Regions from separate parts of the Pseudomonas rhodesiae genome, predicted to be linked through region 4. Evidence: predicted binding sites of a transcription regulator. Region 4 holds the regulator's gene; each other region holds the start of a gene.
What was found. The regulator FliA, encoded in region 4, starts transcription of late flagellar genes. The targets are predictions, from matches to a motif close to CTAAAGTTTNNNNNNNNNNNGCCGNTAA.
Positions count from the first base shown of each region.

Region 1 (4,903 bases), 330 kb from region 4:
TCGAACTTGCCCAGGCTGGCGTAACTGTCGAGCAGGTTGAACGAGCGAAACTCCACTCGGCTCTTGATCGGCGCTTTCACCGCCCAGCGGCCCGCGCCTTTGGAGTCGAAGTAACGTTGCAAACGCTCCTGGGACAAACCGCGCCCCAGCGCCAGGGTGTCGTATTCGCCGGTCTTGCAGTTATTCAACATGGTCCCGGACAAGTCTGTGGCGACAATCTGCGCTCCAGCCTTCAACTGGCCCATGTTGGTTCGCTCGAACTCGTCGATAGCCATGGAAATCGAGTACGGCTCCTGCCCCGAAGAACAGGCCGCCGACCAGATGCGCAAGCGCTGTCCGGGACTGGCCTTGATGGCCTCCGGCAGCACCTTGCTTTTAAGCACTTCAAACGGATACGTATCGCGAAACCACAGGGTTTCGTTGGTGGTCATGGCATCGACCACCATCTCCTTGAGCCCACTGCGCGGCTGACTCTGGATCCGCTGAACCAACTCGCCCAGGGACTTGATGCCCTGCTGCTCCATCAGCTTGTTGAGACGGCTGGATACCAGGTACTGCTTGTTCTCACCGAGCAATATGCCACAGGCTTTTTCCAGGAAGACCCGGAACTGTTCAAAATCCAAATTACCTGTCGACACTGATACCGCCTCTAAAATCGTATGATCGCCAAGAATAAACCTTAGCCGTGATCTGCTGCTTTGATCCGGTCGACGACTCGGGATGCGAGGTCATCAGGACGGAATTTGGCCAGGAAATCATCCGCCCCGACCTTTTTGACCATGGCCTGGTTGAATACACCCGACAACGAAGTATGCAGCACGATATGCAATTTTTGCATACGCGGGTCGCTGCGTATCTCGGCTGTGAGAGTGTAGCCGTCCATTTCCGGCATCTCGATATCCGAGATCATCATCAGGAATTCTTCTTCCGGCTTCTTGCCCTCATCCACCAGTTTGCGCAGGTAATCCAGCGCCTGGCGGCCATCGTTGAGCGCTATCACTTCCACGCCGACAGTTTGCAGGCAACGGGTCACCTGCTTACGGGCCACGGAAGAGTCATCCACCGTCAGTACACGCAGGGACACCGCTTTGTGCGCCGTCTCGGCGTCTACCACGCCCACCGAAATCGTCTCAGAGGTAGGGGCCACTTCGGCGAGGATCTTCTCCACATCGATAATTTCCACCAACTGGTTATCGACCCGCGTCACCGCCGTAAGGTAGTGATCGCGGCCTGTGCCCTTGGGTGGTGGATGAATCTCTTCCCAGTTCATATTGACGATGCGCTCCACCGAGCGCACCAGGAAACCCTGGGTCTTGGTGTTGTACTCGGTGATGATCACGAACGGACTTTCACGGTCCTGAAGACCGGACGAGCCTGTCGCCAGAGCCAGATCAAGAATCGGGATGGTCGCACCGCGAATATTGGCAACGCCACATACCACTGGACTGGATTTGGGCATGATCGTCAGCTTGGGACATTGCAGCACTTCCCGCACTTTGAACACATTGATGCCATACAGCTGCCCGCCGTCGAGGCGAAAAAGCAACAACTCCAGGCGATTCTGCCCTACCAGCTGTGTGCGCTGGTTTACTGAATCCATTACACCTGCCATGCCCAGACTCCTACGCTAAAACCTTCGGGGGTACGACGCGCACCCGACACTAAACGGCACGAGCTTTGCTATTTGTTGGCTATGGATATGAAAACGACAGTTTCCCGACACCCCCGCCACCGCAGATTGCTCAGCGTCTCGATGGCATTGCTGGCTTTCTGCCTGGGCACCACGGCCCGCGCAGAGAACGTCACCTTGCCTGATCTCCTTATCGGCGTCACTCAAGGCTTTCTTGAGTTCACTGTAGAAGATTATCTGGCAACTACACAGACGCTGGGGCGTTATGAAATCCAAGTCAACCAGTTGGACCCTCGCCTGCGCATGCCTATGTGCGACAAGGAATTGACAGCCACCCTGGAAAGCCCCGCCCAGCCCATCGGCCGTGTGACGGTAAGGGTCCGATGCGACGGCGCTTCGCCCTGGACTGTTTTTGTGCCGGCGCAGGTCAAGCTGTTCCGCGATGTGGTGGTGGTCGCGCGACCGCTCAAGCGCACCGCCATCATCGCGTTTGAGGATGTCGCCTTACGCGAGCGCGACATCAGCCAGATCAATCAGGGGTATTTGACAAGCCTCGACCAGGCCATCGGGCAGAAATTAACCCGACCAGTGGTCACCGATCAGGTCCTGACTCTTGTCCATCTGGAACAGGCCGAGGTGATTCGCAAGGGCGACCAGGTGGTGATCTCCGCCAGCAGCGGCGCCTTGAACGTGAAAATGCCCGGTGAAGCACTGTCCAACGGCGGCATGAGCGAGCAGATCCGGGTTAAGAACCTCAATTCAAACCGTGTAATCAAAGCGCGCGTGACCGCCCCAGGACAAGTCGAGGTGGCTTTATAGATCGCTGGTAGAGGACGCTGGGTTTTCCTACACTGTGCACGAGAAGTCCCGTGTGGAGATTTATTGTCATTCGCGCCTAAAGTTTATCCGGGTATGGCCGAAAACATGGCAAGCGTCCAAATACCCAGAGGTTTTTTATCATGGTCATTGATTTCAGTCGTTTAAATAACTCCCCGGCAACGTCTGGTACTGCACGCACCACGGGTGCCAAAGAAAGTGCCGAAACCAAGGCCCCAGTGCCTGCCAAGACGGAACAAACCAGCGCCAGCCAGAGCGGGGAATCGGTACACCTGAGCAATGAGGCTCAACAGTTGCAGAAGGTCACTGACTCGCTGCGCGATCAACCGGTTGTCAATAAAGCCCGCGTGGCCGAGTTGAAACAGGCAATCGCTGATGGCAGCTATAAAGTCGACAGCAACCGTGTAGCCAGCAAGCTGCTTAACTTCGAAGCCGAGCGCTAGGCAAAGGCCTGCGCCGGGCTTTTGGACGCTTAAAACCCAAGGCCAGCCATGCATCACGACGAAACCCTGCTTCAACTGATCATCGATGATCTAGCGCCGACGCAACAATTGCTCGAGCTGCTGAAAGAAGAATCCTTGGCCCTCTATGGCCGGGACATGCCACTGCTGGAGGAAATCCTCGCACGTAAGCAGTCGCTGATCGTCCTGCTGGAACAGCACGGCAAGAAACGCAGCCAGATCCTGATCAGCCTGGGCTTGCCCGCAGACCATGACGGCCTGGCCCAACTGGCCAGCCACTCTTCGGTCGGCGACCAACTGCTGAGTCAGAGCAAAGCACTCAATCAGTTGCTTACCCAATGCCAGGAAGCCAACCAACTCAATGGTCAGTCGATCCAGCTTCAGCAAGCTACGACGGCCAACCAGTTGCGTATACTCCACGGCGGCGAGCCACCGGCGCTGTATAACGCGCAAGGCTCTACCTCTCGCTTGGTCAAGCCCAGCACCCGCAGCCAAGCCTGATACCGGTTTACCGCGCGCCCTATCCAAGGCGCGCTACATGCTGGCAAAATGCCGGTTCTTGCGTGTAGTCGTATTTGTCTGGAGATGGAAGAACCGTGTTCAACGCTCTTAATGCGGAAGATGCTCCGCAGCCCCCCAAGGTCCTCACCACGCCTCTGGAAATCGCCGGCAACTTGCGAATGCTGCAAGAAAGCCATGACCCGCTGATCATTACGTTTCACGAGCGCAGCCAGCGTTTCCAGAGTTATCTGGTGGATGTCGATCGGGACAGTAACACGCTGGTCATGGACGAAATGATCCCCCGCGACGGTGAGCGCTATCTTGAAAATGGCGAGCCGTTCCGCATCGAAGGTTTCCACGATGGCGTGCGCGTTGCGTGGGAAAGCAACGGTGGCATGACCATCAGCGAAAAGAATGGTCACCGCATCTACACCGGCAGCATGCCCAACGAAGTTGTCTATCACCAACGTCGGAATGCCTTTCGTGCCGCCCTGAAGCTGGCACAGTTGGTGAACATCGAGCTGGGTGGTGAAAAGCTCAAGGCGCCGATCAACGGCAAGCTGTTGGATATTTCCGCCACCGGCTGCAAATTGCGCTTCGAGGGAGACATCACTGAGCGCCTGCAACTGGGCCAGGTCTATGATCGATTTATCGCCGCCCTGCCCTTCGGCAGCATGACCACCTCGGTCGAACTGCGCTACCTGCACTTCGAAGAGAAGATCAACACCACTTTCGCCGGCGTACGCTTCCATAATATGAGCGGGCTGGTGCAGCGACAGGTCGAGCGTTTCGTTTACCAATTGCAGCGCGAAGCACGGCGTTTCGACAAAGACGACGACTTTTAAGCGTAACAGGTCGCAATAAAAAACGGGCAGACCCTCAGGGGTCTGCCCGTTTTTCGTTATTAGGGACGCGCCCCACTCAAGCCGTTGGGATGCTCGTCGGAGTCCGGCTGTTCGGCAGGTGCCTCGGCACTTGGCTCTTCGACCGGTGGCGGCTGCGGTGGCTGCGGCGGCTCGACTTCGGGCTCAGGGCTTGTTTGCATCTGATCCTGCACCACTTGCTCATCCACCCGCGGATCGAGCGCCGCGACCAGCGGCGAACTGGACATACTGTCGGGCATCGCGACGTGATGCAAAGGCGCGTCGTCCACCTGATGCAGATTGGTGACCGCCTTGGGCCTAATCCGCCACACCAGGATCAGCGCGCACAAGGTGAAAAACGCGTACAGCATCTGACTGCCGAACAACTTCATCACCACACCCGCCAACAAAGGCCCGACACTGGCGCCGACGCCATAGGTAACCAACAGCATGGCCGTCAAAGATACCCGGCGGTCACCTTCGACATGGTCGTTGGAAAACGCCACCGCCAGCGGGTACAGGCAAAACTGCACCAACGAGCACAGGAATCCGGCGATGAACAGTACCTCCAGCGGCACCTGAGTGAGAATCGCCAGCGGCAATGACGCCAC
Region 1 covers NZ_CP054205.1:4,582,237-4,587,139, forward strand. The annotation lists gene cheR (protein-glutamate O-methyltransferase CheR) at 1-638, opposite strand, end outside; gene HRH33_RS20685 (chemotaxis protein CheV) at 680-1,612, opposite strand; gene flgA (flagellar basal body P-ring formation chaperone FlgA) at 1,694-2,449, shown strand; gene flgM (flagellar biosynthesis anti-sigma factor FlgM) at 2,590-2,910, shown strand; gene HRH33_RS20700 (flagella synthesis protein FlgN) at 2,959-3,429, shown strand; gene HRH33_RS20705 (flagellar brake protein) at 3,525-4,274, shown strand; gene HRH33_RS20710 (MFS transporter) at 4,334-4,903, opposite strand, start outside.
Region 1: the regulator FliA is predicted to act here: its motif matches at 2,526-2,553, upstream of flgM (flagellar biosynthesis anti-sigma factor FlgM).

Region 2 (4,903 bases), 1.0 Mb from region 4:
CTGGCTCCGTGTGGATTATTTAGAAAATACAAACAGTGATAGTGCTTTTAGCCGCTTTATCTCGGTTTTGTCGAGGGTAACAATGAAGTCCTTCCCAACTCAGGAGTCCCACAGATGCACACTCGTCAACTTGGCACACACGGTCCCCTCGTCTCTGCCATCGGCCTTGGCTGCATGGGCATGAGCGATTTCTACAGCCCCGGCAGCGACACCCGCGAAGCCATCGCCACCCTGCACCGCGCCTTGGAACTGGGGATCAACTTCTTCGATACCGCCGATATGTACGGCCCGCACACCAACGAGCAATTACTGGGCAAGGCATTCGCCGGCAAGCGCGACCAGGTGTTCCTGGCCAGCAAATTCGGCATTATCCGCGACCCGGCCACCCCCGCTTCGCGCGGTGTGGACGGCAGCCCCGAGTACATCCGCGCGTCCATCGACGGCACTTTGCAACGCCTGGGCGTCGACACCCTGGACCTCTACTACCAACACCGCATCGACCCGCAGGTCAGTATCGAAGAGAGCGTCGGCGCCATGGCCGAGCTGGTCAAACAGGGCAAGGTGCGTTACCTGGGCCTGAGCGAAGCGTCGGCCACCACTCTGGAGCGTGCGCATAAGGTCCACCCGATCAGCGCCCTGCAAAGCGAGTACTCGCTGTGGAGCCGCGACCAGGAAACCAACGGCTGTCTCGCCGCCTGCCAGCGCCTGGGGATTGCCTTCGTGCCTTATAGCCCGCTGGGTCGCGGCTTTCTCACCGGCACGCTGCAAAGCCCGGATGACTTCAGCGCCGATGACTACCGCCGCTCCAACCCGCGTTTCCAAGGGGATAACTTCGCGAAGAATCTGCAATTGGTCGAGCACGTGCGCAGCCTGGCCGCCGATAAGGGCGTAAGCGCCGGGCAACTGGCCTTGGCCTGGGTATTGGCCCAAGGGGACTACATCATCCCGATCCCAGGCACCAAACAGCGCAAATACCTGGAAGAAAACGCGGCGGCGGTGTCCATCGTGCTCAACCCATCCGAGCTGTCGGCCCTGGATGAGATTTTCCCCGCCGACGCCACTGCCGGTCTGCGCTACCCCGAGGCGGTGATGGCGATGTTGGAGATCTGACACAGAGCAAGCAACATCTTGCGGCGAGTATGTGGCCTATCAGCCGGAACGTTTGCGAGGCAACGTCCACGTATCGGCAAACCTGGTATCCCATCAGGTTCGCCAATTCGTGCTTAAAGGACGGACATGCCATGAAAGTTGCTGCTAACGCACAGCCAACTTGTGTAACAACACCCCCCACCCCACTTCGCTCGCCCGAAAACAACGATCCTTATGCACCTCCGGTCGATTTGACGCTTGGTATCGTCAACCGCAAAACCTACCCGTTGCACAGCGACGGCGACATTAAGATCAATAGGATCATTGACTGGTTTATGGACAGCGAGGGAAAACCGTTGATGCTCACTAATATGCTGGATGTTGAAACTGGAGGTCACCCCGACCACATCCATGTGCGCCGCTGGTCACACGACACGCTGCAATTCCTGATCAACGGCAAGCCGTTTTTAATCGACATGAAAGAGAATCGAGACCCGAGGCAAGAGCTTTGGATTACCGCCAATAGCGGCGACGACACCATCATCATCGACGATGACCTCGGGATTGGTGTGAGCATTGATTCAGGTGACGGCGACGACTACATCCAAGCCGGTGCCGGACGAACCCGGTTGTTTGGTGGCAAAGGCGACGATTTCATACGCCTGGGCAGCGGCCTTGGGTACGCCGCTGGCGGCGACGGCGACGACACAATAATCGGTGGCACTGGAAATAACGTCATCTATGGCAACAATGGCAATGACCGCCTCTATGCCGGGTTCGGCCCCTCGACCAAGCAAAATTACTTGGACGGTGGCAACGGAAACGACGAACTCCTCGCCGGCAGCGGCCACAGTGTGCTGCACGGCGGTAACGGTGACGATCATTTGACGGGCTATGACAGCACTACCTTTTACACGGGTAAAGGCCACGATCACCTTTGGCTTAACCAGCGCGATGACCGTATCTACGCAAAAGCCACCGACCATTTCGCGCGTGACAGAGGTTCAGCTTTCACCGAGGTCAAGCCCAGCAATGCCGGCAGCCAGGGATTCACGCTCAGCGTTCCGGAGAATACCTCCACGGATGAGCATATACAGCAGTTAGAACAAGGGCTCGCCGACGACTTCGAGTTCCTGCGCAGTTCACCAGCGGGCCAGTCTTTGCTCAAAAAAATGGACGAACTGGCCGTGGTCAATCGCGGGCCCGTCACGATCACTCCCGCTGTCCTCGCAGAGAACCTTTATGCCTTCGGCAGCACTGAGCTGAACGAATTGACCGATGAACAACGCCAAAACAGCGACGAGTCTATCGCAGGCTTCATAACGAAAGAAGGTACGCCCGGTGCCCACGCCGACCGGGCCACGATTGATTACGGTCCGGTCTCTATCCTCGAAAACATCGAGCGCAACAACACCGTTGTGCCTGTAACCGCACTCTTCCATGAGATGGTACATGCCTACAATGGCGCAACCGGCACTCGTCTACGAGGGCATACCCAGGAGTCGCCGGGGGAAAATGGGTTGGTCGAGAATATTGAACTTCAGGCCATTGGTGTGCCAAACGACGGCAACCCGTTTGACTTCGATAACGATCCGTCGACCCCACCGAACACAGTCAATCCTGCACCGTTTACTGAAAATGCATTGAATGCGGAAATGGGTAAACCGTTGCGGCGCAAATATGATTGGCCGGCCAGCCCACAAGGAGACGGCCAGTAGCCCTGCCTGCTTGCTGGCAATCCTGAAGACCCTAAAAGCAGCGATGCGCGCAGAGCGCATCGCTGCTGCAGTACTCAGATATTGGCACCATGGTACCTAAAGCTAATCGTACTCAAGCCGATACCCCTACGAAGCTCCAACAAAGCCGCGTCGACAATAAACGCTTCGTAAGGACGATCCCATGCCCCCACTGCGCTCCATCCAAGCCCGCTATACCCTGTTTCTGGTGTTGTTCGTCCTGGTGTTATTCGTGTTGACCATCGTCGGCATCGGCCAGTTGGTCGCGCCGACATTGCGCCACACCGAAGAGCAGGTGGTGCTCAACCGCATCGACGAGGTGGCGAAAACCATCCAGGGCGAGCTGAACAAGGTTCAGGCCCAGCAACGCAGCATCACCCAGACCATCCCGCTGCTGGACAGCGATGCCATCGACAAGGTCTTGCCTGGCCTGGTCGACCAGTACGGTGAGCTGAAGGTGTTCGGCGGCGGTATCTGGCCGCTGCCAAACCAGCGCACCCCAGGGCGCAACAAGCACAGCACGTTCTGGCACCGTGATGCCTCGGGCAAGCTGATGGTCAATACCTTCTGGAACAGCGACCCGGCCCCCAACTATTACGACCAGAGCTGGTACAAGGGCGGCCTGGCCTCGCCGCGTGGCCAATGCGCCTGGGCCGCCGCTTACAAGGACGACGCCAGCCAAGAGCCACGCACCAACTGCGCCATGGCGATCCAGCGCGATGGCGCGGCCTATGGCGTGGCCACGATTGACGTCACCCTCGGTTTCTTCAACGAACTGGTGGCCAGCAAGGAAAAAGACATCGGCGGGCAGATGCTGATCGTCGAAGGCGACGGCAAGATCATCAGCAACAGCACGCGCCTGAACAGCCCGGTGGTGTTGAAAAACATCAGCGAACTGACCGCTTCCTCAGCCTTCGCCACCCAGGTCAGCAAAGCCCTGGCCCATCGCGACCAAGGCTTGCAGCGCAGCGAGTTCGATAACGGCGGCGTGGCCAGCACCTTCTATATGCGCCCGATCGAAGGTACGCCGTGGTTCCTCGCCACCGCCCTGCCCACCTCGTTGATCACCGCGCAGCGCGATGACGTACTCGGCACTTTGGCCCTGCTGCAAATCCCCATGGTATTGCTGCTGGTGCTGCTGGCCGCGTATGCGATCCGCAAACTGGTGCAGCGCATGAAGACGCTGAAAGCCAATATCGACGCGCTGTCCACCGGCGATGCCGACCTGACGCGGCGCATCACCATCCGCGCCGAAGACGAACTGGGCGCCATCGGCCATTCCGTCAACCGCTTTATCGTCTACCTGCAAAATATGATCGGCGAAGTGACCCAGGCCACCGCGGCCATGTCCACGGGTCTTGAGCAATTGCAGCAGACTTCGGCACAGACCAACCAGATCCTGGTGCGTCATGCCTCGGAAACCGATCAGACCGTCACGGCCATCACTGAGATGAGTTCCACTGCCGAGACCGTGGCACAGAACGCCGCCGAAACCGCCGCGTTCACCCAGCGCGCCAACGAACACGCCGACCGCTCGCGCGTGGTGGTGGGAGAAGCGTCCAGCAGCGTCGGCGCGTTGATCGGCGAGGTCGCCAGCGCCACCCACACGGTGGAAAACATGCGCCAGGACGCCGCGCGCATCACCGAAACCCTTGAAGTGATCGGCGCGATTGCCGGCCAGACCAACCTGCTGGCGCTCAACGCGGCCATCGAAGCAGCGCGGGCCGGCGAGCAAGGCCGTGGTTTTGCGGTCGTGGCCGACGAAGTGCGGGCCCTGGCCGCGCGCACCCAGGCCAGCACCTCCCAGATCAACGAGATGCTCGCTCGATTGACCACGGGGGTGAGTTCCTCGGTGACCGCGATGGAAAATACCCAGTCCAGTTGCCAATCGGCGGCGGACGCGACGGCGCGGGTCAACACCGGCCTGGATGAAATGGCCGGTTCCGTCGGCCATATCCACAGCCTCAGCACCCAGATCGCCACCGCCGCCGAACAGCAAAGCGCGGTGACCGAGGAGATCAACCGCAGCATGGTGCAGATCCGACAAATGGTCGAAGACCTGGTGCAGAGCGGCCACG
Region 2 covers NZ_CP054205.1:3,206,910-3,211,812, forward strand. The annotation lists gene HRH33_RS14545 (aldo/keto reductase) at 115-1,110, shown strand; gene HRH33_RS14550 (M91 family zinc metallopeptidase) at 1,242-2,807, shown strand; gene HRH33_RS14555 (methyl-accepting chemotaxis protein) at 2,989-4,903, shown strand, end outside.
Region 2: the regulator FliA is predicted to act here: its motif matches at 2,904-2,931, upstream of HRH33_RS14555 (methyl-accepting chemotaxis protein).

Region 3 (4,903 bases), 1.9 Mb from region 4:
AGTATCCCGAAAAAGACCAGGCACTCTTGGACAAGGGCTGTAACTACCTCAAAACCATAGGCTTCCTTTGAACCGTTTCAGGACAACTTCATGAAAGCGCTGCAACCCGATACGTTAATTCGCAACCCAAACGGCGTGCCAATCGTTGCCGGCGTCATAGTCAACTGCGAGGCCGCTCGTGTATGGGATCTGGTGGGGCGATTTTCCAACTTTGATGCCTTTATCCCTGCCCTGTCGCGCATTGAAATGATTGGCACGGGCGTGGGCGCTTTGCGTACAAAAATTTTCCATGACGGCAACTGTGCGGTCGAACAACTCAACAGTCGAGATGACGACGCCATGCACATGACATGGACCACGATCTACAACACCTTGGGCGTGGCCAGACTGTGGGCAGCGATTAATGTGCAGGCACTTGGCGCCCAGAGCGCCAAGGTCACCTGGACGATCATCGCGGAACCCGAAGACACAACGCGCAAGGGGTTCGAAGCGTTCGTGCAGGACTTTGCCGACAGCGCCCTGAACAACGTACGTAAATTACTCGACAAGCCGTAGGAGCGAGTTGGCGCGCTCCTACGGCGTGCCCCGGCGAGTCAGATCTTGAAGCTGTCGACCAATTGCTTCAAACGATTGGCCTGCTGTGACAGTGCATCGCAATCCCTCAGGGTTTCGTTGAGGTTTTCCACACCTTGCTGGTTCAGCAGATTGATCTGGTTGATGTCCACGTTGAGCGTCTCCACCACGGCGGTCTGCTCTTCGGTGGCCGCCGCGACGGACTGGTTCATGCCGTCGATCTCAACAATACGCTGCGTCACACTGACCAGGCGCTCGCCGGCCTGGTTGGCGACCTCAACACTTTCCTCGCTGGAAACCTGACTGGCATTCATCGTCGTCACCGCTTCACGCGAACCCACTTGAAGCGAAGTGATCATTTTATGGATCTCTTCGGCGGACTCCTGGGTTCGGTGAGCCAGGTTGCGAACCTCATCGGCCACCACTGCGAACCCACGGCCAGCCTCACCGGCACGCGCAGCTTCGATCGCAGCGTTAAGGGCAAGCAAGTTGGTTTGCTGGGAAATGCCTTTGATCACATCAAGTATGTGACCAATGTTGTCGGTGCTGGCATTCAGGGTTTCGATCTGCGTGCACGATAGGCTGATTTTCTGAGACAGCTCCGACATGGCCAAGATGGTCTGTTCGACCACTTTGCGCCCATCGTCGGCCTGCTCGCTGGCACCACTGGCATGCTGGGACGCATCAGCAGCGTTCCGTGCGATTTCCTGAGTCGCTGCCCCCAACTCATTGATCGCCGCGGCGACGCTGTTGGTGCGTGCGCTCTGCTCGTCGGAGCCGATGATCGAGGCATTGGACGACGCCATCACGCGCTGGGAAAGGTCATGCACCTGACGTGTGGCCGAAGACACTTCGGAAATCGACGCATGAATACGTTCCACGAACCGGTTGAACGCACTGCCAACTTCACCGAACTCATCCTTGCTGGTGACTGCCAGGCGACGCGTCAGATCGCCTTCGCCTTGAGCGATATCCTGCATGGCAACACCCATGGTGGTCAGGGGGCGCAGCAATACTTGAATCAACAGACTCAACAGCACGGCAATCGCAACTACCGCGATTAGCATGGCGATTAACGCAGATGTGCGGAATTTACCTAGCGGGGCGTAGGCCTTGTCTTTATCGATCGACAGACCAATGTACCAATCCGCGCCAGGCAACCCGGTGATGGGGGTGAATGAAAGAATGCGATCCTGGCCATTGAGTACAACGTCCTGATTAATCTTCTCGATACGGACGCTGGTGCCTGGGTAGATATCCTTGAGGTTCTTCATCACCTGGTTTTCGTCAGGGCTAACGATAACCTGGCCGTCACCGCTGACCAGGAACGCATGGCCAATACCGCCGAAGTCCACCGAGTTGATGATTTTTACCAAGGTTTGCAGGCTCAGGTCACCACCGACCACGCCGAGCAATTCACCGTTCTTTTTAACCGGCATGGCAATAGTGACAATCTGCCCGCCCACTGCGGCCATATAGGGCGGCGTAAGCATGGGTTTATCGGCGGCCACGGCTTGCTTGTACCAAGGGCGCTGACGCGGATCGTAGCCGTCAGGCATTTTGGCGTCAGGACGCTGGGTGAAAACGCCGTTGGTTTGACCGACATAGGTGAACTGGAAATTTGAGGTCAATGCGGGTTGATCCACCAAACCTGGCAGATCCGCGGCATCGCCTTGATGGGCAATGTTCTGCGTGAGACTTTCAAGCACCAGTATTCGGCCACTGAGCCAGTTCTGCACGCTGCTGGCGGTCAGCTCACCGGATTGCTGGATAGACGACTCCAGGTTCTGCTTGATCGTGCTCCGTTGCAGATAATCGTTGTAAAGCGTGAATAATGCGAAGGCTAGGACTACGACGCCTGACGCAGCTAGCAGAATTTTGTGGCTGAACTTGAGATTCATTTCGTCGACTTCTTTTGCCAAAGGGGGATGAGCGTGCCGAACGGAACATTCCATGTAACGGTATAGCCGGCTTCTCGGGCCGCTCTATTTCGGTGCACGCATGGCTCATCAGGCTTTCGGCCAAACGGAGTGAAATCTTAAGGTTTTGTGGGAAACATCCTCTTTTTGAGTGTTAAACCGACAGGCGGTAAATCCGAACTACCAAAAATCATTAAAGCAGCCTATGACACCCTTCAATGGCGAATCTTTGATTTGACGCCTATTAATTCCCTATAAACGACAAAACCCCTGCCTGCGTTAGCAGACAGGGGCTTTGGAATTTAATCTTGACGATGACCTACTCTCACATGGGGAAACCCCACACTACCATCGGCGATGCATCGTTTCACTGCTGAGTTCGGGATGGGATCAGGTGGTTCCAATGCTCTATGGTCGTCAAGAAATTCTGTGTACCAGATCGACCTTGAGCATCGTTCCGGTGAAAATTCGTGGACTTCTACATAAAACAAAACCCCAACTGCTTTCGCAATTGGGGTTTCGGAATTTAATCTTGACGATGACCTACTCTCACATGGGGAAACCCCACACTACCATCGGCGATGCATCGTTTCACTTCTGAGTTCGGGATGGGATCAGGTGGTTCCAATGCTCTATGGTCGTCAAGAAATTCGGGTACTGACTCGTGACCTTTTGGCCTCGCTTCAGCAAATTGGGTATGTGACAGCTGTCGGTGTTTTGTGAGCATCGAACTTTCGGTTCATTGCGTCTTCACACACCGCAATCTGGCCTTTCGACTCAAATTGCTTGGGTGTTATATGGTCAAGCCTCACGGGCAATTAGTATTGGTTAGCTCAACGCCTCACAGCGCTTACACACCCAACCTATCAACGTCGTAGTCTTCGACGGCCCTTCAGGGAACTCAAGGTTCCAGTGAGATCTCATCTTGAGGCTAGTTTCCCGCTTAGATGCTTTCAGCGGTTATCTATTCCGAACATAGCTACCCGGCAATGCCACTGGCGTGACAACCGGAACACCAGAGGTTCGTCCACTCCGGTCCTCTCGTACTAGGAGCAGCCCCTCTCAAATCTCAAACGTCCACGGCAGATAGGGACCGAACTGTCTCACGACGTTCTAAACCCAGCTCGCGTACCACTTTAAATGGCGAACAGCCATACCCTTGGGACCGGCTTCAGCCCCAGGATGTGATGAGCCGACATCGAGGTGCCAAACACCGCCGTCGATATGAACTCTTGGGCGGTATCAGCCTGTTATCCCCGGAGTACCTTTTATCCGTTGAGCGATGGCCCTTCCATACAGAACCACCGGATCACTAAGACCTACTTTCGTACCTGCTCGACGTGTCTGTCTCGCAGTCAAGCGCGCTTTTGCCTTTATACTCTACGACCGATTTCCGACCGGTCTGAGCGCACCTTCGTACTCCTCCGTTACTCTTTAGGAGGAGACCGCCCCAGTCAAACTACCCACCATACACTGTCCTCGATCCGGATAACGGACCTGAGTTAGAACCTCAAAGTTGCCAGGGTGGTATTTCAAGGATGGCTCCACGCAGACTGGCGTCCACGCTTCAAAGCCTCCCACCTATCCTACACAAGCAAATTCAAAGTCCAGTGCAAAGCTATAGTAAAGGTTCACGGGGTCTTTCCGTCTAGCCGCGGATACACTGCATCTTCACAGCGATTTCAATTTCACTGAGTCTCGGGTGGAGACAGCGCCGCCATCGTTACGCCATTCGTGCAGGTCGGAACTTACCCGACAAGGAATTTCGCTACCTTAGGACCGTTATAGTTACGGCCGCCGTTTACCGGGGCTTCGATCAAGAGCTTCGCGTTAGCTAACCCCATCAATTAACCTTCCGGCACCGGGCAGGCGTCACACCCTATACGTCCACTTTCGTGTTTGCAGAGTGCTGTGTTTTTAATAAACAGTCGCAGCGGCCTGGTATCTTCGACCGGCATGGGCTTACGGAGCAAGTCCTTCACCCTCACCGGCGCACCTTCTCCCGAAGTTACGGTGCCATTTTGCCTAGTTCCTTCACCCGAGTTCTCTCAAGCGCCTTGGTATTCTCTACCCAACCACCTGTGTCGGTTTGGGGTACGGTTCCTGGTTACCTGAAGCTTAGAAGCTTTTCTTGGAAGCATGGCATCAACCACTTCGTGTTCTAAAAGAACACTCGTCATCAGCTCTCGGCCTTAAGATCCCGGATTTACCTAAGATCTCAGCCTACCACCTTAAACTTGGACAACCAACGCCAAGCTGGCCTAGCCTTCTCCGTCCCTCCATCGCAATAACCAGAAGTACAGGAATATTAACCTGTTTTCCATCGACTACGCTTTTCAGCCTCGCCTTAGGGACCGACTAACCCTGCGTCGATTAACGTTGCGCAGGAAACCTTGGTCTTTCGGCGTGGG
Region 3 covers NZ_CP054205.1:327,834-332,736, reverse strand. The annotation lists gene HRH33_RS01515 (amino acid adenylation domain-containing protein) at 1-71, shown strand, start outside; gene HRH33_RS01510 (SRPBCC family protein) at 91-555, shown strand; gene HRH33_RS01505 (methyl-accepting chemotaxis protein) at 594-2,474, opposite strand; rRNA gene rrf (5S ribosomal RNA) at 2,799-2,914, opposite strand; rRNA gene rrf (5S ribosomal RNA) at 3,023-3,138, opposite strand; rRNA gene HRH33_RS01490 (23S ribosomal RNA) at 3,290-4,903, opposite strand, start outside.
Region 3: the regulator FliA is predicted to act here: its motif matches at 2,588-2,615, upstream of HRH33_RS01505 (methyl-accepting chemotaxis protein).

Region 4 (4,903 bases):
TTGTCGGCCACCGGCGCGGCGGCGGCCCGTGCAGGCGCGGCAGCCGGAGCCGCCGCCGCGGGCTTGGGTGCTGCGGCAGGCGCCGCGGCCTTGGCGGCGACCGGTGCAGGTTTGGCGGCGGTAGCGGCGGCCGCAGACGCGGCCAGCGCAGGCACTTCGCTGAATTTGCCCTTGCCGTGCAAATCATCCAGCAACGCTTCGAATTCATGATCGGTGATCAGCCCGTCACCGGCAGGTGCCGCAGCGGCTGCCGGCTTGGCATCAGCCGGCGCGGCGGCGGTGGCCGCGACTTCCGGCAACGCGTCGGCGGCGAAGGTGCCCTTGCCGTGCAACTGGTCGAGCAACGCTTCGAACTCGTCGTCGGTGATATCGGTGCTGGCAGCCACAGCGGCCGGTGCAGGCGACGCGGCGGCAGGCGCCACGGCATCGGCGGCGAACTGGCCTTTGCCATGCAACTGATCGAGCAGGGACTCAAATTCGGCGTCGGTGATGTCTTCGCTGGCCGGTGCTTCAGCCGAGGTCGGGGCCGCAGCGGCCGGCGCTTCGGCTTCGGCCTTGACCGCGCTGAGGGAGCTGAGCAGCTGTTCGAATTCACTGTCGGTCACGTCCGGTTCCGGCGCCGGTTCAGGCTCCGGCACGGCCTCGACCACGGGCTCCGCCGACAGGTCGGCAGGCTCTGCATAGCGCGCCAGGGCGGCCAGCAGTTCCGGGGTGGCGGCAGTGATCGGCGCACGTTCGCGCACTTGGCTGAACATGCCGTTGACCGCATCGAGCGCTTCGAGAATCACGTCCATCAACTCCGAGTCGACGTGACGCTCACCCTTGCGCAGGATGTCGAACACGTTCTCGGCGATGTGGCAGCACTCCACCAGCTCATGGAGCTGGAGGAAGCCGGCGCCCCCTTTTACAGTATGAAAACCGCGAAAAATTGCATTGAGCAGGTTCGCATCATCCGGGCGGCTTTCCAGCTCGACCAGTTGTTCGGACAGTTGCTCTAAAATTTCGCCGGCCTCTACAAGGAAATCCTGAAGGATCTCTTCATCGGCGCCGAAGCTCATGTGGGTGCTCCTTAGAAGCCTAAACTGGATAACAGGTCATCTACGTCATCCTGACCTGACACAACGTCTTCACGTTTATCGGCATGAATCTGCGGACCTTCACCCTTGGCGAGATGTTTTTGTGGATCTTTTTCCGAGAGGATCGCTGCGCGGTCATGTTCGATGCCGGCAAAACGGTCAACCTGGCCGGCCATGAGCACCAGTTTGAGCAAGTTGCTTTCCACTTCGGTGACCAATTGCGTCACGCGCTTGATCACCTGACCGGTCAGGTCCTGGTAATCCTGAGCCAGCAGAATATCGTTGAGGTTGCTGGACACCGTGCGGTTGTCCTGCTCGCTGCGTGACAAGAACCCTTCGACCCGGCGCGCCAGCTCGCGGAACTCTTCAGCCCCCACTTCCCGGCGCATAAAGCGCCCCCAGTCGGCATTCAGGGCCTGAGCTTCGGTGGCCATGCCGTTGACCAGAGGCGTGGCGTTTTCCACCAGGTCCATGGTGCGGTTGGCCGCGGCCTCGGTCAGCCTGACCACATAGGACAGGCGTTCGGTGGCATCCGTGATCTGCGAGATTTCCTCGGCCTGGGGCATGTGCGGGTCAATCTGGAAATTGACGATTGCACTGTGCAGCTCGCGTGTGAGCTTGCCCACTTCCTGGTACAGGCCTCGGTCACGGGTCTGATTGAGCTCATGGATCAACTGCACCGCGTCGCCGAAATGGCCTTTTTCAAGGCTGTCGACCAGTTGGTGAGCATGTTTTTTCAGGGTGGACTCAAAGTCTCCCTGTGACGTTTCTTTGTGCTCCATAGCTCCCCCGCGATGGCATTAGCCGTGGATGCGTTCGAAGATTTTTTCGATCTTCTCTTTCAACGCCTGTGCAGTGAATGGCTTGACCACATAACCGTTAACACCGGCCTGGGCGGCCTCGATGATCTGCTCGCGCTTGGCTTCGGCGGTTACCATCAGCACCGGCAGGTTGCGCAGTTTTTCATCGGCGCGCACCCAGCGCAGCAGGTCGATACCGGTCATGCCCGGCATGTTCCAGTCAGTCACCAGAAAGTCGATGCCTCCGCTGTTGAGGATCGGCTGTGCAGTGATGCCATCGTCCGCCTCGACCGTGTTGGTGAACCCAAGGTCACGCAACAGGTTTTTTATGATCCGCCGCATCGTTGAGAAGTCATCAACGATGAGGATTTTCATGTTCTTGTCCAATTCGACCTCCAAGCAGTCTTAAACGCGCCCAGCACCTGGACGCGCCATTTCAATCAACAGGCATTACACAAAAAGGACTGCCGGGGCCACCACGGGCCGAACCCGCGTAGGCCAATCACCCCCGCGGTATCGCTCTGCAGTGTCCCCACACTGCCTGTCAGCGCGCTCGCCACTCTCCCAAACGCCCCCGCAAGCGGGCGGCGCACTGGCTGTGCAACTGGCTGACTCGCGATTCGCTGACCCCCAGGACCTCACCGATTTCCTTGAGGTTCAGCTCTTCGTCGTAGTACAGCGCCAACACCAATCGTTCACGCTCCGGCAAATTGGCGATTGCGTCCGCCAACGCCCCCTGGAAACGCGCATCTTCCAGGTCGCGCGACGGCTCCATGTGAGCGCTCGCGCCGTCCTCGTGCAGCCCTTCGTGTTCGCCGTCCTGGAGCAGGTCGTCGAAACTGAACAGGCGGCTGCCCAAGGTATCGTTCAAAATCCCGTAATAATCGTCGAGACTCAATTGGAGTTCGGCCGCAACTTCATGATCTTTAGCGTCGCGACCGGTTTTTGCTTCAATTGCACGAATTGCGTCACTGACCATGCGCGTATTGCGGTGCACCGAACGGGGTGCCCAATCACCTTTGCGCACTTCATCGAGCATCGCCCCACGGATACGGATACCCGCATAGGTCTCGAAACTCGCGCCCTTGGTTGCGTCGTACTTGGTCGACACTTCGAGCAGGCCGATCATGCCGGCCTGAATCAAATCTTCGACCTGCACGCTGGCAGGCAACCGGGCCAGCAAGTGGTAGGCAATGCGCTTGACCAGGGGCGCATAGCGCTCGATCAGTTCACCCTGGCTGTCACGCGCCGATTTCTTATAGAGGTTGTAGCCGCTCGATGTCATAGCACTGGTCCTGCGCTCGTCTGATGCACCAATCGCTCGACGAAAAACTCCAGATGCCCACGCGGGTTGGCGGGCAAAGGCCAGGTATCGACCTTCTGAGCAATAGCCTTGAACGCCAAGGCGCATTTCGAACGAGGGAATGCTTCGTAGACCGCACGCTGCTTTTGCACGGCCTTGCGCACACACTCGTCGTAGGGAACTGCGCCGACGTATTGTAAGGCGACATCGAGAAAGCGATCCGTGACCTTGGTCAACTTGGCGAACAGGTTGCGCCCTTCCTGCGGGCTCTGGGCCATGTTGGCCAGGACGCGGAAGCGGTTCATTCCGTAGTCACGGTTAAGGAGTTTGATCAGGGCGTAGGCGTCGGTGATCGAGGTGGGTTCGTCGCAGACCACCAGCAATACTTCCTGCGCGGCGCGCACAAAGCTGACCACGGATTCGCCAATCCCGGCGGCGGTGTCGATCACCAGCACGTCGAGGTTGTCGCCGATATCGCTGAACGCCTGAATCAGGCCGGCATGCTGCGCCGGGCTCAGGTGCACCATGCTCTGGGTGCCGGAAGCGGCCGGCACGATGCGGATCCCGCCAGGGCCCTGCAGCAGCACGTCGCGCAGCTCACAGCGCCCCTCGATCACATCGGCCAGGGTGTGTTTAGGCGTCAGCCCCAGCAGAACGTCGACGTTCGCCAGCCCCAGGTCAGCGTCCAGCAGCATGACGCGACGGCCAAGCTCTGCCAGCGCCAGGGACAAATTCACTGACACGTTCGTTTTTCCGACGCCACCTTTGCCGCCGGTCACCGCGATCACCTGTACGGGATGCATGCTGCCCATTTTATTTCTTTACCTTGTCTTGCTTAGACGCAGGCTACATGGCTTGGCCGCGTGAATCGCTTGCAGACCATCAATGTAGGTACATTGCATTGTGTTCATGTTGCTCAGCCCACCCGTTTTGCCGGGCTGTGGTAAAGATCAGCGAACATATCCGCCATCGCTTCCTCGCTCGGCTCGTCTTGCATTTGCACGCTGACTGCACGGCTGACCAACTGATGACGGCGCGGCAGATGCAGATCATCCGGGATCCGCGGCCCGTCGGTCAGGTAGGCGACCGGTAACGCATGACCGATAGCCAGGCTCAACACTTCGCCCAGGCTGGCGGTTTCGTCCAGTTTAGTCAGGATGCAACCGGCCAGCCCGCAGCGCTTGTAGCTGTGGTAGGCAGCGGTAAGAACCTGTTTCTGGCTGGTGGTTGCAAGCACCAGGTAATTCTTTGACTTGATGCCACGCCCGGCCAGGCTTTCCAACTGCATGCGCAGCGCCGGATCGCTGGCTTGCAGGCCGGCGGTGTCGATCAACACCACACGTTTGCGCAGCAGCGGGTCGAGGGCGTTGGCCAGGGATTGGCCCGGGTCGACGTGAGTCACCGGCACATTCAGGATGCGCCCCAGGGTCTTGAGTTGTTCCTGGGCACCGATACGGTAGCTGTCCATGCTCACCAGCGCGATGTTATGCGCGCCGTATTTGAGTACATAGCGCGCCGCCAGTTTGGCCAGGGTGGTGGTCTTGCCCATGCCGGCCGGGCCGACCATGGCGATGACGCCGCCCTCTTCCAGGGGTTCGATTTCCGGGGTGACGATCATGCGTGCCAAGTGGGCCAGCAGCATGCGCCAGGCTTGGCGCGGCTCATCGATTTCAGTGGTCAGGGCCAGCAGGTCGCGGGACAACGGACCGGACAGGCCGATGCGT
Region 4 covers NZ_CP054205.1:4,253,880-4,258,782, forward strand. The annotation lists gene HRH33_RS19150 (chemotaxis protein CheA) at 1-1,058, opposite strand, end outside; gene HRH33_RS19155 (protein phosphatase CheZ) at 1,070-1,858, opposite strand; gene HRH33_RS19160 (chemotaxis response regulator CheY) at 1,877-2,251, opposite strand; gene fliA (RNA polymerase sigma factor FliA) at 2,421-3,161, opposite strand; gene fleN (flagellar synthesis regulator FleN) at 3,158-3,991, opposite strand; gene flhF (flagellar biosynthesis GTPase FlhF) at 4,096-4,903, opposite strand, start outside.